Regions from separate parts of the Peribacillus sp. FSL K6-5616 genome, predicted to be linked through region 2. Evidence: riboswitches for the same ligand, from Rfam matches in the RefSeq annotation. Region 2 holds a riboswitch; the other holds the start of a gene.

Region 1 (8,442 bases), 530 kb from region 2:
TTTCTCGCTCTTTACCAACCTCGGCAACCATTTTTATTTCAAATTGCTTCAAATACCGCAACCCGCCATGAACAAGTTTTGTCGAGCGGCTTGAAGTACCTGCTGCAAAGTCCTGCATTTCAACCAAAGCCACTTTCATTCCACGGGTCGTTGCATCCAGGGCGATCCCTGCACCGGTAATTCCCCCACCAATGACAACCACATCATATTTCTCTTTTTTCAGAGTTTCGACCGTTTCTTCCCGATATATATTTGAAAACCTCATGCCTGACTCCTCCTTTAAGTATTGCATTCTATTGTTTTTTGTATGAATTGGCGCTGTTCACTCGTGAATTCTGCACTTTTACTCGTGAATTCGTATGATTTACTCGTGAATTCTGCACTTTTACTCGTGAATTCGCACGGTTTACTCGTGAATTCACACGATTTACTCGTGAATTCGGTCATTATATTCAATTGGTTCATTTGTTCGCATAAGTTATATAGATATTAATATCCCTAATCTGCCGTTAAAAACAAAAAAAGAGACCATAAATGCACATTATCGAATTAACGATAACGCATTCATGGTCTCTCCTGTTCTCCGGCCGAGTTATTAACTTGATTTCATTATAGCATACTCCAGCTCATTTGAGAAAGGATACATGTTGTTTTTTATTTAAACGCCATAGCGGCATGTACGGCTTTCTTCCAGCCTTCATATAATTTTTCACTTTCTTGCTCTTCCATGGATGGTTCAAAGGTTTTATCCACCGCCCATTGCCGGGAGATTTCTTCTTGATCCTTCCAATACCCGACAGCAAGGCCTGCTAAGTATGCAGCACCTAATGCAGTGGTTTCGTTTATGGTCGGCCTCTCGACGGGCACACGTAATAAGTCGCCCTGGAATTGCATCAAGAAGTCATTCTTGACTGCCCCGCCATCCACTCTTAATGTTTGCAGCTCGATTCCTGAATCTGCCTCCATTGCATCAAGGACATCCTTCGTTTGATACGCAAGTGATTCAAGTGTGGCACGAATGAAATGTTCTTTTGATGTGCCGCGCGTCAAACCAAAAACGGCTCCCCGCACTTCGCTGTCCCAATATGGAGTTCCAAGTCCTACGAAAGCTGGTACCACATATACTCCATCCGTACTTTCCACCCGTTTTGCATAGGCCTCGCTGTCCTTGGCATCATGCAGCATCCGCAGGCCATCGCGGAGCCATTGGATGGCGGAGCCAGCTACGAATATACTGCCTTCAAGTGCATATTCGACCTTCCCATTCAAGCCCCAAGCAAGGGTCGTCAATAGTCCGTGTTCGGAGCTGACAGCCTTGGTTCCTGTATTCATGAGCATGAAACAGCCTGTTCCATACGTATTTTTAGCCATTCCTTCATTAAAGCAGGCTTGGCCGAATAATGCTGCCTGCTGATCACCGGCTGCCCCGGCGATCGGAATCGATTGGCCGAAGAAATGATAGTCGATCGTACGTGCATATTCCTCTGAGGAAGGCCTCACTTCCGGCAGCATCGACTTTGGTACAGTCAATATCTCAAGCAGTTCTTCATCCCATTTCAGTTCATGGATATTGTACATCAATGTCCGGGATGCATTGGAATAGTCCGTTACATGAGCCTTGCCTCCTGATAGCTTCCAGATCAGCCAAGTATCGATGGTACCGAATAACAGCTTGCCTTCATCTGCCTTTTGCCTTGCCCCTTCCACATTATCGAGGATCCATTTCACTTTCGTTCCGGAAAAATAGGCATCTATCAACAATCCCGTTTTATCCCGGAATAAATCATTAAGTCCCTTTTCCTTCAACTCATCACAGATTCCACTTGTTTGCCTGGACTGCCATACAATCGCATTATAGACAGGTGTACCTGTTTCCTTATCCCAAACGACTGCCGTTTCACGCTGATTGGTGATCCCGATACCGGCAATTTGCTCTGGTTTTACACCGGATTCAGATAGTACACCGGCAATCACCGCCAGGATCGATCCCCAAATCTCATTGGCGTTATGCTCGACCCAGCCTGGTTTAGGGAAATGCTGTGTGAATTCCTTTTGGGAGGAATGGACGATTTCCCCCTTTTCATTAAATAAAATCGCCCTAGAACTTGTTGTTCCTTGATCTAATGATAAAATGTATTTTTCCATTGTGTATGCCCCCTTTTAATTAACTAGCGATATTTCTGCTATCCATTTCATTTGACTGTTTTTTACCAAAAGCATAGGCTACTATCAATAGTACCAGGCTTGCACCCATAACAGACCAAAATCCTGCCGTTATTTCCCCCATAAAAAATGCTTTATAACAAACGGCACCAAGTGAACCCCCTACAATCGGTCCAACGACCGGAATCCATGAATAGCCCCAGTTGGAATTGCCTTTACCAGGTATCGGCAGCAAAAAGTGAGCGATGCGCGGCCCCAGGTCGCGGGCCGGGTTAATGGCGTATCCTGTCGTTCCCCCAAGTGACATCCCGATCACGACAATCAATAACCCTACTGCGAATGGGTTTAGACCCTCTGTAAAATCATTGGCCCCTATAAATAATAGACCAAGAATAAGGATGAAAGTTCCAATCATCTCACTTAGTAGATTTGAAAATGTGTGCGGGATTGCAGGTGAAGTCGCGAACACACCAAGCTTCGCCCCTGGATCATCCGTAGCTTTCCAGTGTGGCAAATAGTGCAGGAATACTAGAGTTGCGCCGAGTATCGCGCCAATCATCTGGGCAACGATGTAACCGGGCACATCACTCCATGGAAATTCTCCAATAATGGCAAACCCAACTGTGACCGCCGGGTTTAAATGCGCCCCGCTTATGGACCCCACTGCAAAAACACCCATGGTAACAGCCAATCCCCATGCAATCGTGATAACGATCCAGCCGGCATCTTTTGCATAGGAACCCTTTAAGGATGAACCTGCCCCAATACCTGCTCCGAATAAAACTAAAATCATCGTGCCTAACACTTCTCCCCAAAATGGAGTCATGATAAAACCCTCCCCTGATAATTTTTTAAACCTTGCCAACAAATAAAAGGAGATCCACAGCAGAACTATCTTCATAAAAAAATTATGAATAGATCTGTTGTGAATCTCCTAGTCTCCGTCACATATATTAACTTGTACTGTAAAATATACTAGGTTATGAAAACGCTGTCAATAATTTGTGAGAAATTAATCTATTTTTCTGTAATTTTTTTCAATTTTTCCCTATTAGACGATATCCCATAATTCCGTTTTTGAAGTGGTGATTGACGATGCCCCTGCATCAAGGGCATTCAGGACTTCATCCGAAGTACGTATGAGGCCGCCTGCAAAAATCGGTGTCTGCAATCGTTCCTTCACTTCTTTTATCATCCATGGCATGGCGCCCGGCAATACTTCGATATAATCCGGCTTTGTTTTCTGCACCAGCTTATAACTTTTCTCAAGCGCATGTGAGTCTATTAAAAAGATTCGCTGGATGGCAATGACCCCCTTTTGCTTCGCCTTCAATATAACGCTTGATTTAGTCGAAATCAGCCCATAGGGGTTATATTCCTGACAAATGAATTCCGTCGCGTACTCATCACTTCTTATGCCATGGATCAAATCGACATGATAAATCATTTTCTTATTATGCTGCTTTGCCATCATACTTACATTTTTCAATTGTGAGATATGCAAATCAAGAAACACACCTATTTCATAGGAACTTTCTAGAAATCTTTCGAAATCCTTCATGCTTGCTGAAGCAGGCAAAATCTTCTGATCCATCATTATCCTCCTCATTCCCAGAAAAACTCAAAACTTCAAGTCATTTAGTATATTTTAAAGAGCTTGATTTATCAAACACATTTTTTCATGAACCATGTCATCTTAACACTATCATACCTGGCAAACCCTTTATAGGTTACGGCTAAGGATATATGTAAAATATCCCCTTAAATCATATAGAAAGTTTCATTTTCAATGCACCTTCGGCGAGTTCATACGATTTAATTGTGCCAATCGGAATTTTCCTCACGATGCTCCAAGCATTAACATTCATTTTGATTGCTCTTTTTTCATATTCAAAAAATGGCGGTCTGTTAAATATCCTTTGGTTGATGAAATTCCTGTCAATGGGTTCCATTTCCACTAATTCGAATGAAATCGTTCTTTTTTCCACATGAACCGGTTTTAATGTAATCCGGAAAGCCACGTTTTTCTTAAACATCATTTTTTTCACTTCCATCGTACCGGAAAGCACAATATGCCTTGGCGTAATCTCGACTTTAATATCCTGACCAGATGATTTCATTTTTATGATTCTCTCTATCATGGCTTCAGTTACCGTAAACGGTATGCCATTTTTGAATGGACTCATCCTTGCATCCCCTCCACACTCAAAGCATATGCCGGATTCCCTGATGCCGTTAACATTTCAGCCCGGGTTAATAAACGGTATATTCGAAATATTCCACCTCCACCCCTTGACCTTCATAAAAACTACCTGTATAGTCATAGTTAATTTAATAGACAACTCTTATCCAGAGAGGTGGAGGGACTGGCCCTTTGATGCCTCAGCAACAGACTGATCTTGTACTGTGCTAATTCCAGGAGTGTAAAAACTTGAAGATAAGAAGAGTATATAGCTTTATTGCCAACACCTCTTCTTATTTTTAAGAAGAGGTTTTTTATTTTTAAAAGGAAAGAAGGAATCAACATGTCAATCACATTAACGAAAGCACCATTCAGGGCGGACCACGTCGGAAGTTTATTAAGACCGGAACGTTTACATATTGCCAGAAAGGACTTTAAGGAAGGTACCATTTCAGCTGAGCGGCTTCGTGAAATTGAAACCGAAGAAATCAAACGGATCGTCGATAAACAAATTGAAGTTGGTTTAGAGTCCGTTACGGACGGTGAGTTCAGACGAACATGGTGGCACTTTGACTTCCTCGAACATTTAAATGGCATCGAGGGATATGTAACTGAAAAAGGCCTCACATTCGATGGTGCCGAAACAGAGAGATATAATGTTCGCAATACCGGGAAGGTTTCATTCAACCCTGAACATCCCTTCATTCGTGATTTCATTGAATTGAATAAAATCGTGAACGGACGTGCCGTTGCCAAGCAAACCATTCCCAGTCCGAATCAATTATTTGCTGCAGGCATTCATAATGAAGACGTCTACCCTGATATCGAAGACTATGCAAATGATATCATCAAAGCCTATCAGCATGCTTTGAAAGCCTTTTATGAAGCAGGTGTGCGTTATCTTCAATTGGATGATGTATATATTGCCAGACTTTCAGCTCCGGATTTCCAGTTCAAGGATGGAAAATATACGAGGGAACAATTAATTGATCTTGCACTTCGGGTCATTAATGGCGCATTGGAAGGCAAACCAGAAGACCTTATCGTCACTACCCACCTATGTCGCGGAAACTACCAGTCGACATGGGCGTTTGAAGGAAGCTATGCCCGTATCGCCCCAACTTTATTGGCAAAAGAAAAAGTGGATGGATTCTTCTTGGAATATGATGATCAACGCTCAGGGGATTTCAAACCCTTGAAATACATTCCAAATGGCGGTGCACGGGTCGTACTGGGTGTCGTCACTTCAAAAAATGGGGAAATCGAGGACAAGGAAGCTGTTAAGGCACGCATTAAAGAAGCCTCACACTTCGTTCCGCTCGAACAATTATGCTTAAGCCCCCAATGCGGCTTCGCCTCCACACATCACGGCAACAAGCTAACCGAAGCACAGCAATGGGAAAAACTGAAATTCGTCGTTGATTTAGCAAAAGAAGTATGGGAATGATTCATCCTTAAATGTAAAGTAAAAGCTAGGCATTAGGAAGGCCTAGCTTTTCTTCAAAACAACTCAATAAAATGTTTTGCCGTTTTGGAAAGATAACGATCTTGTCTAAAAACCAAGGCTATATTCGATTGAATTGAAGAATCGATAATATCCAGCACTTTCACTCCTTTTAAAATATGGGGTGAAACAGCTGATTTCGGAACAATACTCGCCCCAACTCCAGCTGCAACCAGAGAAAGCAGAACATTTACATCATGGCATTCGCATAAAATATTTAGCTGTATTTCCCGCTTTTTAAATTCCTCGATAATTTCCTCGTAAATCCCTGGTCCTTTTTCCCTATGCACTAAAAGCAATGGGATGTTTTCAATATCCTTTAAATGAACCCTATCCTTCGAAGTGAAGCTGTCCCAATCCTCAGGTACAACAAAAACATTCGGCACTTGTCCTAAGTTCAAACTGGAAAGACCCTTCATCTCGACAGGTAAATGAACAATGGCAAGTTCGATATCCTGATTCTCCAAATAATTACTTATTTCATATGGATCTCCTGCGAATATTTTAAAGGAAACGGAAGGATATTTTTTCTTGAAACTATTAATTTTATCAGGTAAATAAGACATATACGCAAGTACGGAACCTACTGAAAGTGTACCTTTAATTCCCTCACCCGTTTCCTTCACTTCGAGCAAGGAGTCCTCGAAATATTGCAGCATATCCTTAGCCTTCTCGTAAAGTACCCTCCCAGCTTCGGTCAACTCCATACTTTTACCGTTCCTTTTTCGCTCAAGTAAAGTAGTCCCTAATTCTTCTTCCATAAGGCGGAGCTGCTGGCTTAATGGCGGCTGTGACATATTCAACTTTTTGGCTGCACGGGAAACCTGGCCTTCTTCTGCAAGAATGAGAAAATATCGTAATTGTCTAATATCCATATTGGCACCTCTGATATATATGTATATCGTATATAAACTTAATTATATAGATATTTTAAATATGATACAAACAGCAGTAAAATATATTTGTTTACAACATAAAGGGGTGTTCAAAATGGAGAAATTCAAGGATTTAAACAAAAGCTTCATCAATGGGGAATGGATGGAAGGCTTAAGTCAACGCAGATATAATATTTTAAACCCATACAATAATGCCGTGATTTCAAATGTGAGCTTGGCTACATCAAAACAGCTCGAAGAATCATTTGAAATAGCAAAGAATGCTCAAAAAGGTTGGGCAAAAACATCAGCCGAAAAACGTCGTCAGGTCCTGCTTAAAGTTGGTGAATTCCTGCAGGAAAACCGGAATGAAATCGTTGAAATGATTTCCCGTGAAACAGGTGGATCGCTTATTAAAGCAAACGTTGAATTTCAGCTTACTATGGAAATAGTCGGAGAATCTACTAACATGGTGGATGAAATATATCAAATGCATGAAGTTCCGTCAGCTATAGAGCATAAAGTCAATCATATACATCGTCTGCCACTAGGAGTTATCTCTTCAATATCTCCGTTTAACTTTCCGATGAACTTGTCAATGAGAACCATCGCACCAGCCATTGCATTAGGAAATGCAGTCGTTCATAAACCGGACGTTCAAGTTGGATTTACTGGAGGAATCATCATCGCTGCAGCATTTGAATATGCCGGTCTTCCAAAAGGGGTCTTTAATATGATCCTTACTGACCTGGAAGAAATCGGTGATGGCATGCTGACAAACCCGATTCCTAAATTAATCAGCTTCACAGGCTCTACTCCTGTAGGACAGCACATCGGGGCCATTGCAGGGAAAAACCTAAAACGAGTTGCGCTGGAGCTCGGCGGTAATAATCCTTTCATTGTATTATCTGATGCAGATGTGGACCGTGCCGTTGATGCTGCAATCTTCGGGAAGTACATTCACCAAGGACAGATTTGCATGTGCATTAACCGCATAATCGTGCATAAAGACCTTTACGAAGACTTTACTGCAAAATTCGTTGAACGTGCAAAAGCTCTTCCATTTGGTGACCAATTAGATCCTAAAACAATCATTGGACCACTTGTCAACGAGCGTCAATTAGAAAAAGTACAACAAATCATCGAGGAAACTAAAGCTGCCGGGGTCAATGTTGCACTTGAGGGAAAACGCATTAGCAATGTGCTGACACCAACTATTTTCCGGGATGTACAGAACTCGGATAAAATCGCACAAACAGAAATGTTTTCTCCTGTCGTGTCCATCATTCGAACAGAAACGGATGAAGAAGCCATTGATATCGCCAATGACACCATTTATGGTTTAAGTTCGGCTATCTTCACTTCTGATCTGGAAAAGGGCGAACGCTTAGGGTTACAAATCGACAGCGGAATGACACACATCAATGATCAAACCGTTAATGATGGAACGAACATACCATTCGGCGGGAACAAAATGAGTGGTTTAGGCAGATTCGGAAGCCCATGGATTGTCGAAGAATTCACTGTTACGAAATGGATTTCCCTTCAAACTCACTATCGCGAATATCCATTTTAACCATTAATTCATCGGGCATCTGATACAACCTTTTAGGATGTATACAGATGCCTTTTTTCAGTAATTGCGTACTAAGGAAAGGCAAAAAAAAGAACGGCCATCTGCACGTTCCCTTTTTACTTGCAGCTATCATCTTCATCCT
Region 2 (8,442 bases):
TTTGAACCTTTTTATATTCTTTTTCCAATTCTTTCAAGGTTAACTTCATAAGCTGTTCCACCGTTTTATTTACAGTATGGATCATAAGTTTATAGATTAATTCCTTCCGCCTTTCTTCCAAGCCCTTCCCCATTTCACCCTCTCCTTCTATTCTCATAGAATATGAAATGTTTCCTTAGACAGGGGGAATGATCGTCGGATTCCTTCTCCTCAATTTTACTTATTTTAATATATTCATTCTCTAAATCGGTTAAGGTCAATTCAAATAGATGGATGTCATTCTTTTTGTAAACTCCCTTGTTAATCAACTTGTTGATCAGGAAGTTCCTTTTTTTCTCAATGGCTTTACGCAATAATGAACCCATGATAAATCCTCCTTTTTAATACGTATTGACTTGCCCATTCACAAAAAAACCGGAGACACCTCTTTACATGAAAGAAAAGTCTCCGGTTTTCCGGTCAATTAACCCATAATTCCTATTTAATTACTTGGTATTATTATAATACTAACTACATGCTCCGTAGTCAACTATTTTTTTCCTGGGGAAAAAGGCAATGTTTTATAAAGCCATTATTTTTTTTCACTGTCGAATGGTTTTGTCTTTTTAACTAACCATATTCCTAATACTAAAATGATCACATAGAGGACGAGTGAAGCTGTACTTGGAAGAGAGAATAAGTTAAAAGTTAACGAATGACCAAAAAACATGTTGAACAATGGTCTTATCAATCCCTGAACTGCAAATATAAATAGGACAATCCCTATAAATCTTAGTACTTCATTCGTAATTTTAGACATTATTAATCACTTCTTTCGGTGGCTTTATCAAATATGGTTTTTATTTCCATTATTACAGAATCAATATCAGTCATTTCTTCTTTTGCGATCGTTGAACTAAAGCTATCAATTACGTTTCTAACTGCTCTAGCCATTATTTCAGGAGGAAATTTTCTAAAACTCCTGTCAACATCCTGCCCGTATTGAAAAATCTCGATTAGTGGATTTAATATGCTGTTATTTTCATCCACAAAGATCAATTCTCCGTTTTCATTTCTTCCGTTAAGTACTATTTCCGTTATTGCCAATGTTTCTGCTTTATTTTCCGACACGAATCTTAAGTTAGACTCGATGTATGATTCTAACATCCTTTTTGCATCTTCCTCCAAGATCATGTGCTCTCCCATATAAATGGCCGCTTTTTCATAATATTGAGTAATTATTGCTTCCAATAATAATTCTTTCTGAGGGAAATGGTAATTTACAACACCTTTACTTACCTGAACCTCCTTAGCAACATTTCCGATGGAAAAATTAACATAACCATATAGAGAGATAAGTTCTACTGATTTTCGAATGATTTTATCTTTTGTTTTCACCATACCCACATTTTAGTACGACCGTACTAAAATGTCAACAAGTAAAGGCTAAACCTGCTATACCAATTGTTATAGAGTGAAAAATTGTAGGGGGAATCTGAAATGTCAGGAAAGAAGTTACTCAATTAAGTAAGAATTTGAAGGATTTTATGCAGAAAGTGACGGGAAATAAAAAGAACAGAATAAGAAAGAAACAAATAAAATTCATTCCTTTACTTATAACTGTTCGTGACAATAATGTATAACGCAAGAATCACAGGGATTAACGAGATAATAAGGTTATTAGGTGATTATACAAGAATCGAAAAAATAATGGCTGCTACTCAAAATTTTTCCGTTTGCTTCGCCTCATGAAATGCCGCTTTCACTTGATCCAACAGGTCTATATCCGAAAGCAATTTATACCCTGTAAGTGCTAGAGCTTTTGCTCCGGTCAGGATGGCTTTGTCTCCAGCAGGAGATTTGGCACAGTCGCGGAATTCATTCGTATGGGCAATCAACTCATCATGTCCAATTTTTATATAAGGATGTGCTGTCGGCACTGCATGGCTTACATTACCTGCATCCGTCGAGCCAAAGCCACTCTCTTTTCGAGGAGCCACCGCTTCCCCTAATTGAGTCAGTTCTTCTTTTAGCAGTTCATCTAGAACTGGATTGATGACAAAATCGAGTACTTCATTTTGGAAACGTTCCACTTTAACCGTGCTTCCGGTGGCAAGTGCTGCCCCTTCAGCAACAGCACGTATTTTATTGGATACTTCTTGGCAAAGTTTCCATGTTGTTGCCCTAATGTAAAATCTGGCGGAAGCATAATCAGGAATGATGTTAGGCGCTTCCCCGCCATTGGTGATGATTCCGTGAATTTTGACCTCGGCCGGGAGCTGCTGGCGCAAAGCATTAATGCCATTGAACAGCTGAATCACCCCGTCAAGTGCATTCACGCCTTCTTCAGGTGCAGCTGCTGCATGTGCTGACTTCCCGTAAAAATGAAAATCAAGGGGGTCGACAGCCAAAAACGGACTTGTTACACCCGTTTTTCCTGCAGGATGGATAAGGATGGCCGCATCCACCCCATCAAATAGACCGTGCTTCACAAAGCTTCCTTTTGCACTTCCATTCGGCCCGCCCTCTTCAGCCGGTGTTCCGAAAACGATCACCTCTCCGCCCGTTTCCTCCAGCACTTGAGCCAGGGAAATGCCTGCCGCCACACTCGTTGTGCCGATGATATTATGGCCGCAAGCATGGCCTAAACCCGGCAATGCATCATACTCGGCTAAAAAGGCAATTGTAGGTCCTTTCTTTGAAGAGTTTTTTTTGGCGATGAACCCTGTTTCATGCCCGGCAATATTGCGGGTCACTTCAAATCCTTCATTTTGAAGTATTCCGGTTAATGTATCCGAAGCGAAGAACTCTTGATTCCCAATTTCAGGTTTGGCATGAATGGCTTGGCTCGTTTCGATATATAATTCGGAATGAAGGTCGATATGGTCTTCAATGATTTGCTTATGCTGCTTCAGCACTGATTCTCTCGCCATGTCTTAATCTCCCCTTTTTCTTGAATACATCCATTACTTTTCATTAGCTGGTTTTGTCCATGCATCCTGGTAATTCACTAATTCATCTACAGAAACATAGGCAGGAATGGTGTTTCCTTTAAACGTTTTTTCAATGAACGCTTCCACTTCTTTCGATTGATAAAGCTCCACTAATTTTTGCAGCTCAGGACGATCGGCATTACCCTTTTTAACTGCAATGATATTAATATATGGTTTCGCCGTTTTACTTTCATGGAATAAAGAATCTTTTAATGTAAGGCCTGCTTCGACGGCAAAGTTATTATTGATGGCTGAAGCATCGGCATCATCCAATAGACGCGGTGTATTGCCGGCAGCAACAGGCTGGATTTTCAGGTTTTTCGGATTTTCCTTAATGATTTCCAATGATCCCGATCCATTGAATTCTTCTTTCAATGTAATCAATCCAGCTTCCTGAAGCAGGAGCAGTGCACGGCCAAAGTTTGTTGCTTCATTCGGAACGGCTACCGTAGCATCATCCGGAAGATCTTTGAGACTTTTATGTTTTTTCGAATAAAGGCCCATAGGTGCAATGACAGTCGACCCGATGGCCTCCAATTTCAGATTTTGATCTTGAACGAATTCATCAAAATAGGCGACCGTTTGGAATGAATTGGCATCAATTTCACCTTCGCTTAACGCAAGGTTTGGTTGGATATAATCATTGAAAGTGACCAGTTCGATATTAAGTCCGTCCTCTTTCGCCAAATCGACAATGTATTCCCATGTTCTCGTATCCCCGCTACTGACACCGACTTTCACTGTTTTCACATCATCCGAACTCCCTGAAGCACCCTCTTTGTTCCCGCATGCTGCAGCCACGATGGCCAATGCCAATACCATGATCGTTAATAAGATTTTTTTCATTTTTCCTGCCTCCTGTTAGTTTTATCTTCTTCTGATTTTTCTTGAAACAAAATTCCCGGTGGATTGCAATAATTGAACGATGATCACGAGCGCCGCCACTGTGACGATCATCGTCATCGTATCGAACCTTTGGTAACCGTAAGCCAAGGCTAAATCCCCGACCCCGCCTGCACCGACGGCACCTGCCATCGCCGTAGATCCAACAAGCCCGATTGTCGCTGTTGTAAATGTCAGGATTAACGAACTAAGTCCCTCGGGAATCAAAAAGCGGTAAATGATTTGCCATGTTGTCGCCCCCATCGCCTGAGCTGCCTCGATGATCCCTTTGTCCACTTCCAACAGCGAGTTTTCCACAAGCCGTGCAATATAAGGAGCCGCGTAAAAGATTAGCGGAACAATGGCCGCATTCGTTCCGATTGCACTGCCGACAATCATTCTTGTAAACGGAATGAGTGCTACAAGCAAGATGATGAAAGGAACGGACCGCAGGATATTGATGATCGGGTTCAATACATTAAAAATCCATTTATTCTCCAGGATGTGACCCTTTCTTGTAATGACAAGCAGGATACCGAGCGGAAGCCCGATCAATCCGGAAAATATCAATGAGATGGCTACCATATAAAGTGTGTCACCGAAAGCTGTCGACAGCTGGTCTGCCGTTATTTCCATTCCCCAAAGCGTATTACCCATTTATACTTGCACCTCCTGGACGAGAATCCCCTCATCTTTAATATATTGATAAGCCTTGTCGACCTCATTTTTGCTCCCCGTTACTTCGATGATCAAATTCCCGAAAGGCGTTTCTTGGATTTCAGAAATATTGGCTGATAAGACACTTAAATGAACATCATATTTCTTCGAGATGGTTGAAAGTAAAGGAGTACCCGAAGTAGTTCCAATAAAATTAATTTTCCAAATAATCGGGATATGGGACCCTATGCTTTTTAAGAAACTTTGTGGAATTTCGTCATGTATGACCGTTCTCACGAAGTTTTTTGCAATATCCGTTTGCGGCTTGGCAAAAACTTCGAAAACCGAACCTTGTTCAACGACGCAGCCGCCCTCCATGACCGCTACCTTATTGCAAATTTCCCGAATGACAGACATCTCATGAGTGATTAGCAAAATGGTGATATTGTATTCTTTATTAATTTTTTTTAAGAGCTGCAGAACTGCACTCGTTGTTTGTGGATCCAATGCCGACGTAGCTTCATCACACAATAAGATCGATGGATTCGTAGCCAATGCCCTCGCAATGCCGATCCGCTGCTTTTGCCCGCCGGATAATTGTTCCGGATAACTCTTTGCTTTGCTCGATAAGCCAACGAACTCCAATAGCTCGCCTACACGTTCTTTGATTTCCTTAGCCGGAGTTCCCGATAAAACCAGCGGCATGGCAATATTATCAAAAACAGTTTTTGAGTTTAGTAAGTTGAAATGCTGAAAGATCATCCCGATTTTTTTCTTTTCTGCCCGTAATTCCTTCGGGCTTAATTTGGTTAAATCCTTGCCCCCAACAACCACCGAACCATCTGAAGGATGTTCAAGCAAATTGACCAACCTGATCAACGTACTCTTTCCGGCCCCGCTATAACCGACTACCCCGAATATATCCCCCTTTTCCACTGTCAAATCAATGCCCTTCAAAGCCTCGACAGTCTGTTTCTTTGTTTGATAAACCTTTTTAACACCTTGAAACTCAATCATCCAATCTCCCCCCATGCTGTTTATTTGTACGAATTCCTTATCCAGAGAGAAGAGCTTTGCAACGCTTCATAATGATAGGGTTAAATTCTGTCAAACTCACGAGTAAATCTGCAAAATTCACGAGTAAATGCACCAAACTCACGAGTAAATCTGCGAAATTCACGAGTAATTGCACCAAACTCACGAGTAAATCTGCGAAATTCACGAGTAATTGCACCAATTCTCCAAATAACCATATACATTTTGAATTAACAAAAGAGGCCTCTTCCGTCATCAGACAGAAGAGGCCTCTTTTAGACATAAAAAAGAGTAAACTCTTAAAATTAATTATCTAAGAAAAGCTCCTTCTTATCTTTCAAACTTTCGTCCGTTGGAATTAGCACAGTATTTTTACAAAAGTAAAAACCCGCTGCCGAGGTATCATAGGGCCAAGTCCCTCCACATCTCTTGATAAGAATTAACGTTATATTTAATTATGTCCTTCACTATATATTCTAATTCCACTAAAGTCAACCATATTTTTCATCGCGATAAATAGTTTCATAGTATAGTGAATCGATACTTTTTAATTATATTAATATAATGATTTACTCATTCTCCATACAGGGTATTTTTCATTTTCTTCCCTTATCTTCACCATGCCTGAATTCGTATATAAAGAAATCGCCCTTTGATTATCCGGAGAAACCCTTAAGTGATATTCGGATACATTAAATTGCCTGAAAAAGTTTTCTGCGTAGCGAACCAATTCCTTGCCAAGGCCTTTACTGCGGTATTCGGGAATAAGATAAAATAGATTCACATAGCCAATTTCAGTTCCTTCATACTCCCGAATTTGAAGTTCCATTTGTCCAATCGGTTCTTGGTCCTTTTCAATGATCACCTGTCCATCCGGAAATTTGCGGACCCTTTCTTCCATTCGTTGCAGATATGCATGTTCATCTCCCAAACCAGCATCAGTTCCAAAACTTACAACAAAGGAATCTTTCCGGAAATTAATGATAGTATCTTTATCTTTGTCCGTATCAATGGTCCGAAAGATCAACTTCATCCACCCCTATCATTTTAGTGAAATAGTTTTCAAGCAGGGAAAACTTTCTTTTTCATAAAAAAAAAGGGCATAAAGGAGCCCTTTTGTTTTTGTGCCTTGATGAAAAAACATTTGCCATCTTCCATTCGCACACTTCCAAATTGAACTTCTTAAGGTATGTTCCAGCTTATCTTCATCAAAAATCCGGTATGTAGTTAGCACGGTATCATCAGACAATGGATGCATCTCAAATTGACTTAGTGTCATGTTCACCGCTCCGGCTCCCTCTTGCCCCATAAAATCACTTTTTGTCCATATGTTACCTGAACTGCCGAACTCAAAGAAATCATCTTTCAATAATGATGAAAGTACTTCTGGAGATGTACGAACTTCAGATTTTAACAATTTCTCCTCCAGCTGATACAAATGCTCTTTTAATAATGAAGATTCCCTGTCCATTCATCTTATCCTCCTTTTTCAACCATTTCCCTCGAAGAAACCAAATAGGAAAATCGTGAATAATTAATACGTAGATTTTCAGTAATTCATGAACCATGCGATTTAAGTTTTTTTATCCAGCTGCTTGCTGATTAGCAGTTGGCTCATCTTGCGGTCAGCGGCATTATCTCGTTTTTAACCGTTTTTGCCGTCCCCATTATATTACTATTTTTAGCTGGCTTACTTCGTAACTGGACTCACAACGGATTTCTAAGTGTTAAAAATAATTTATTCCACGATACTAGCGGCCATTCCTTTTTTACTGCCATATTACTCCCACCCCAATAAAAAAAAGGAGCTGCAAATGGCAGCTCCTTTCTTCTGTGCATCCGGTTGTTCTCCCATCAGTGTTATCGTGATAGGGTTCCTTGCAGACGATTGGTTTCGGCGATTACTTTTTCTTCATCGATCGTTAAGCAGCGGCCATCTTTCACGACCATTTTGCCATCAATGTATACATCACATACGTCATTTCCGCGTGCTGCATAAAGCAGGTGCGAATAGGCTTCACTCAGTGGCTGCAGGTGTTCTTTGTTATATGGGTAAATGGTGATGAAATCCGCTTTTTTACCAGCTTCCAGTAATCCTGTGTGACCCATGCCTATCGCTTCGGCGCCCATTCTTGTGGCCATGGCGAGTGCTGTTTGGGCAGGGAATTTTGTGGCATCCTTATACATTCCTTTTTGCAGCAATGCGGCTGTCCTCATTTCTTCGAACATATCGAAGTTGTTATTGGAGGCGACGCCATCTGTTGCCACTCCCACTTTAATGCCTGCATCAAGAAGGCTGACGACATCGGCTATCCCAGATCCGAGCTTCAGATTACTGATCGGATTATGGGCAACGCGAACATCATGCTGTTTTAGGATCGCCCGCTCTTCATCATTAAGGACCACTCCATGTGCCATCACTGTAGGCTGATCGAACAGGCCTAGACGGCGAAGGTGCTCGACAGGACGGGATCCGTACCGTTTTTCGATGTCGAGGATTTCAAAGTCCGTTTCCGATACGTGGATGTGCACCATCAAATCATTCTCTTTTGCAATTCGTGCACTTTCCATGATCGCTTCAGGTGTGCAGGCGTATGGGCTATGCGGTGCGACCATGGTAGTCAGGCGGCCATCGGCAAATGCTTTATAGTTTTTTGAAAACTGCTCAGCCCCCATGAGGTTCGCTTTCTGGTCATTTTCGGTACCCAAGCTGAAGATTGTATAGGAAAAGGCTCCGCGCATTCCTGTTTCGCCTATCGTCTCCATGACAGCACCGGCATCTATTCCCTTAGGATTGAACATATCCGAAAATGTCGTGGTTCCTGATTTCATCATTTCCATAATGCCTAGCTGTGAACTTACAGAGGCGATTTCCGTTGTAAACTGGCTTTCGATC

What was found. Region 2 has a riboswitch for S-adenosylmethionine ahead of MHB45_RS19115 (hypothetical protein). Riboswitches for the same ligand answer to the same signal wherever they lie in the genome.
Region 1: another riboswitch for S-adenosylmethionine. It lies ahead of MHB45_RS21805 (5-methyltetrahydropteroyltriglutamate--homocysteine S-methyltransferase); the one in region 2 lies ahead of MHB45_RS19115 (hypothetical protein).

What each region holds. Positions count from the first base shown of each region.
Region 1 covers NZ_JBBOYT010000001.1:4,479,712-4,488,153, forward strand. Annotated here, with positions in the region: gene MHB45_RS21775 (glycerol-3-phosphate dehydrogenase/oxidase) at 1-265, opposite strand, end outside; gene MHB45_RS21780 (hypothetical protein) at 329-493, shown strand; gene glpK (glycerol kinase GlpK) at 655-2,145, opposite strand; gene MHB45_RS21790 (MIP/aquaporin family protein) at 2,165-2,989, opposite strand; gene MHB45_RS21795 (glycerol-3-phosphate responsive antiterminator) at 3,215-3,757, opposite strand; gene MHB45_RS21800 (hypothetical protein) at 3,930-4,349, opposite strand; SAM riboswitch class I at 4,506-4,607, shown strand; gene MHB45_RS21805 (5-methyltetrahydropteroyltriglutamate--homocysteine S-methyltransferase) at 4,689-5,792, shown strand; gene MHB45_RS21810 (LysR family transcriptional regulator) at 5,846-6,724, opposite strand; gene MHB45_RS21815 (aldehyde dehydrogenase family protein) at 6,840-8,300, shown strand; gene MHB45_RS21820 (membrane protein) at 8,417-8,442, opposite strand, start outside.
Region 2 covers NZ_JBBOYT010000001.1:3,945,948-3,954,389, forward strand. Annotated here, with positions in the region: gene MHB45_RS19080 (hypothetical protein) at 1-133, opposite strand, end outside; gene MHB45_RS19085 (Fur-regulated basic protein FbpA) at 135-365, opposite strand; gene MHB45_RS19090 (TetR/AcrR family transcriptional regulator) at 802-1,377, opposite strand; gene MHB45_RS19095 (M20 family metallopeptidase) at 1,701-2,912, opposite strand; gene MHB45_RS19100 (MetQ/NlpA family ABC transporter substrate-binding protein) at 2,946-3,818, opposite strand; gene MHB45_RS19105 (methionine ABC transporter permease) at 3,840-4,490, opposite strand; gene MHB45_RS19110 (methionine ABC transporter ATP-binding protein) at 4,512-5,528, opposite strand; gene MHB45_RS19115 (hypothetical protein) at 5,566-5,829, opposite strand; SAM riboswitch class I at 5,874-5,985, opposite strand; gene MHB45_RS19120 (GNAT family N-acetyltransferase) at 6,103-6,579, opposite strand; gene MHB45_RS19125 (nuclear transport factor 2 family protein) at 6,589-7,017, opposite strand; gene MHB45_RS19130 (amidohydrolase family protein) at 7,407-8,442, opposite strand, start outside.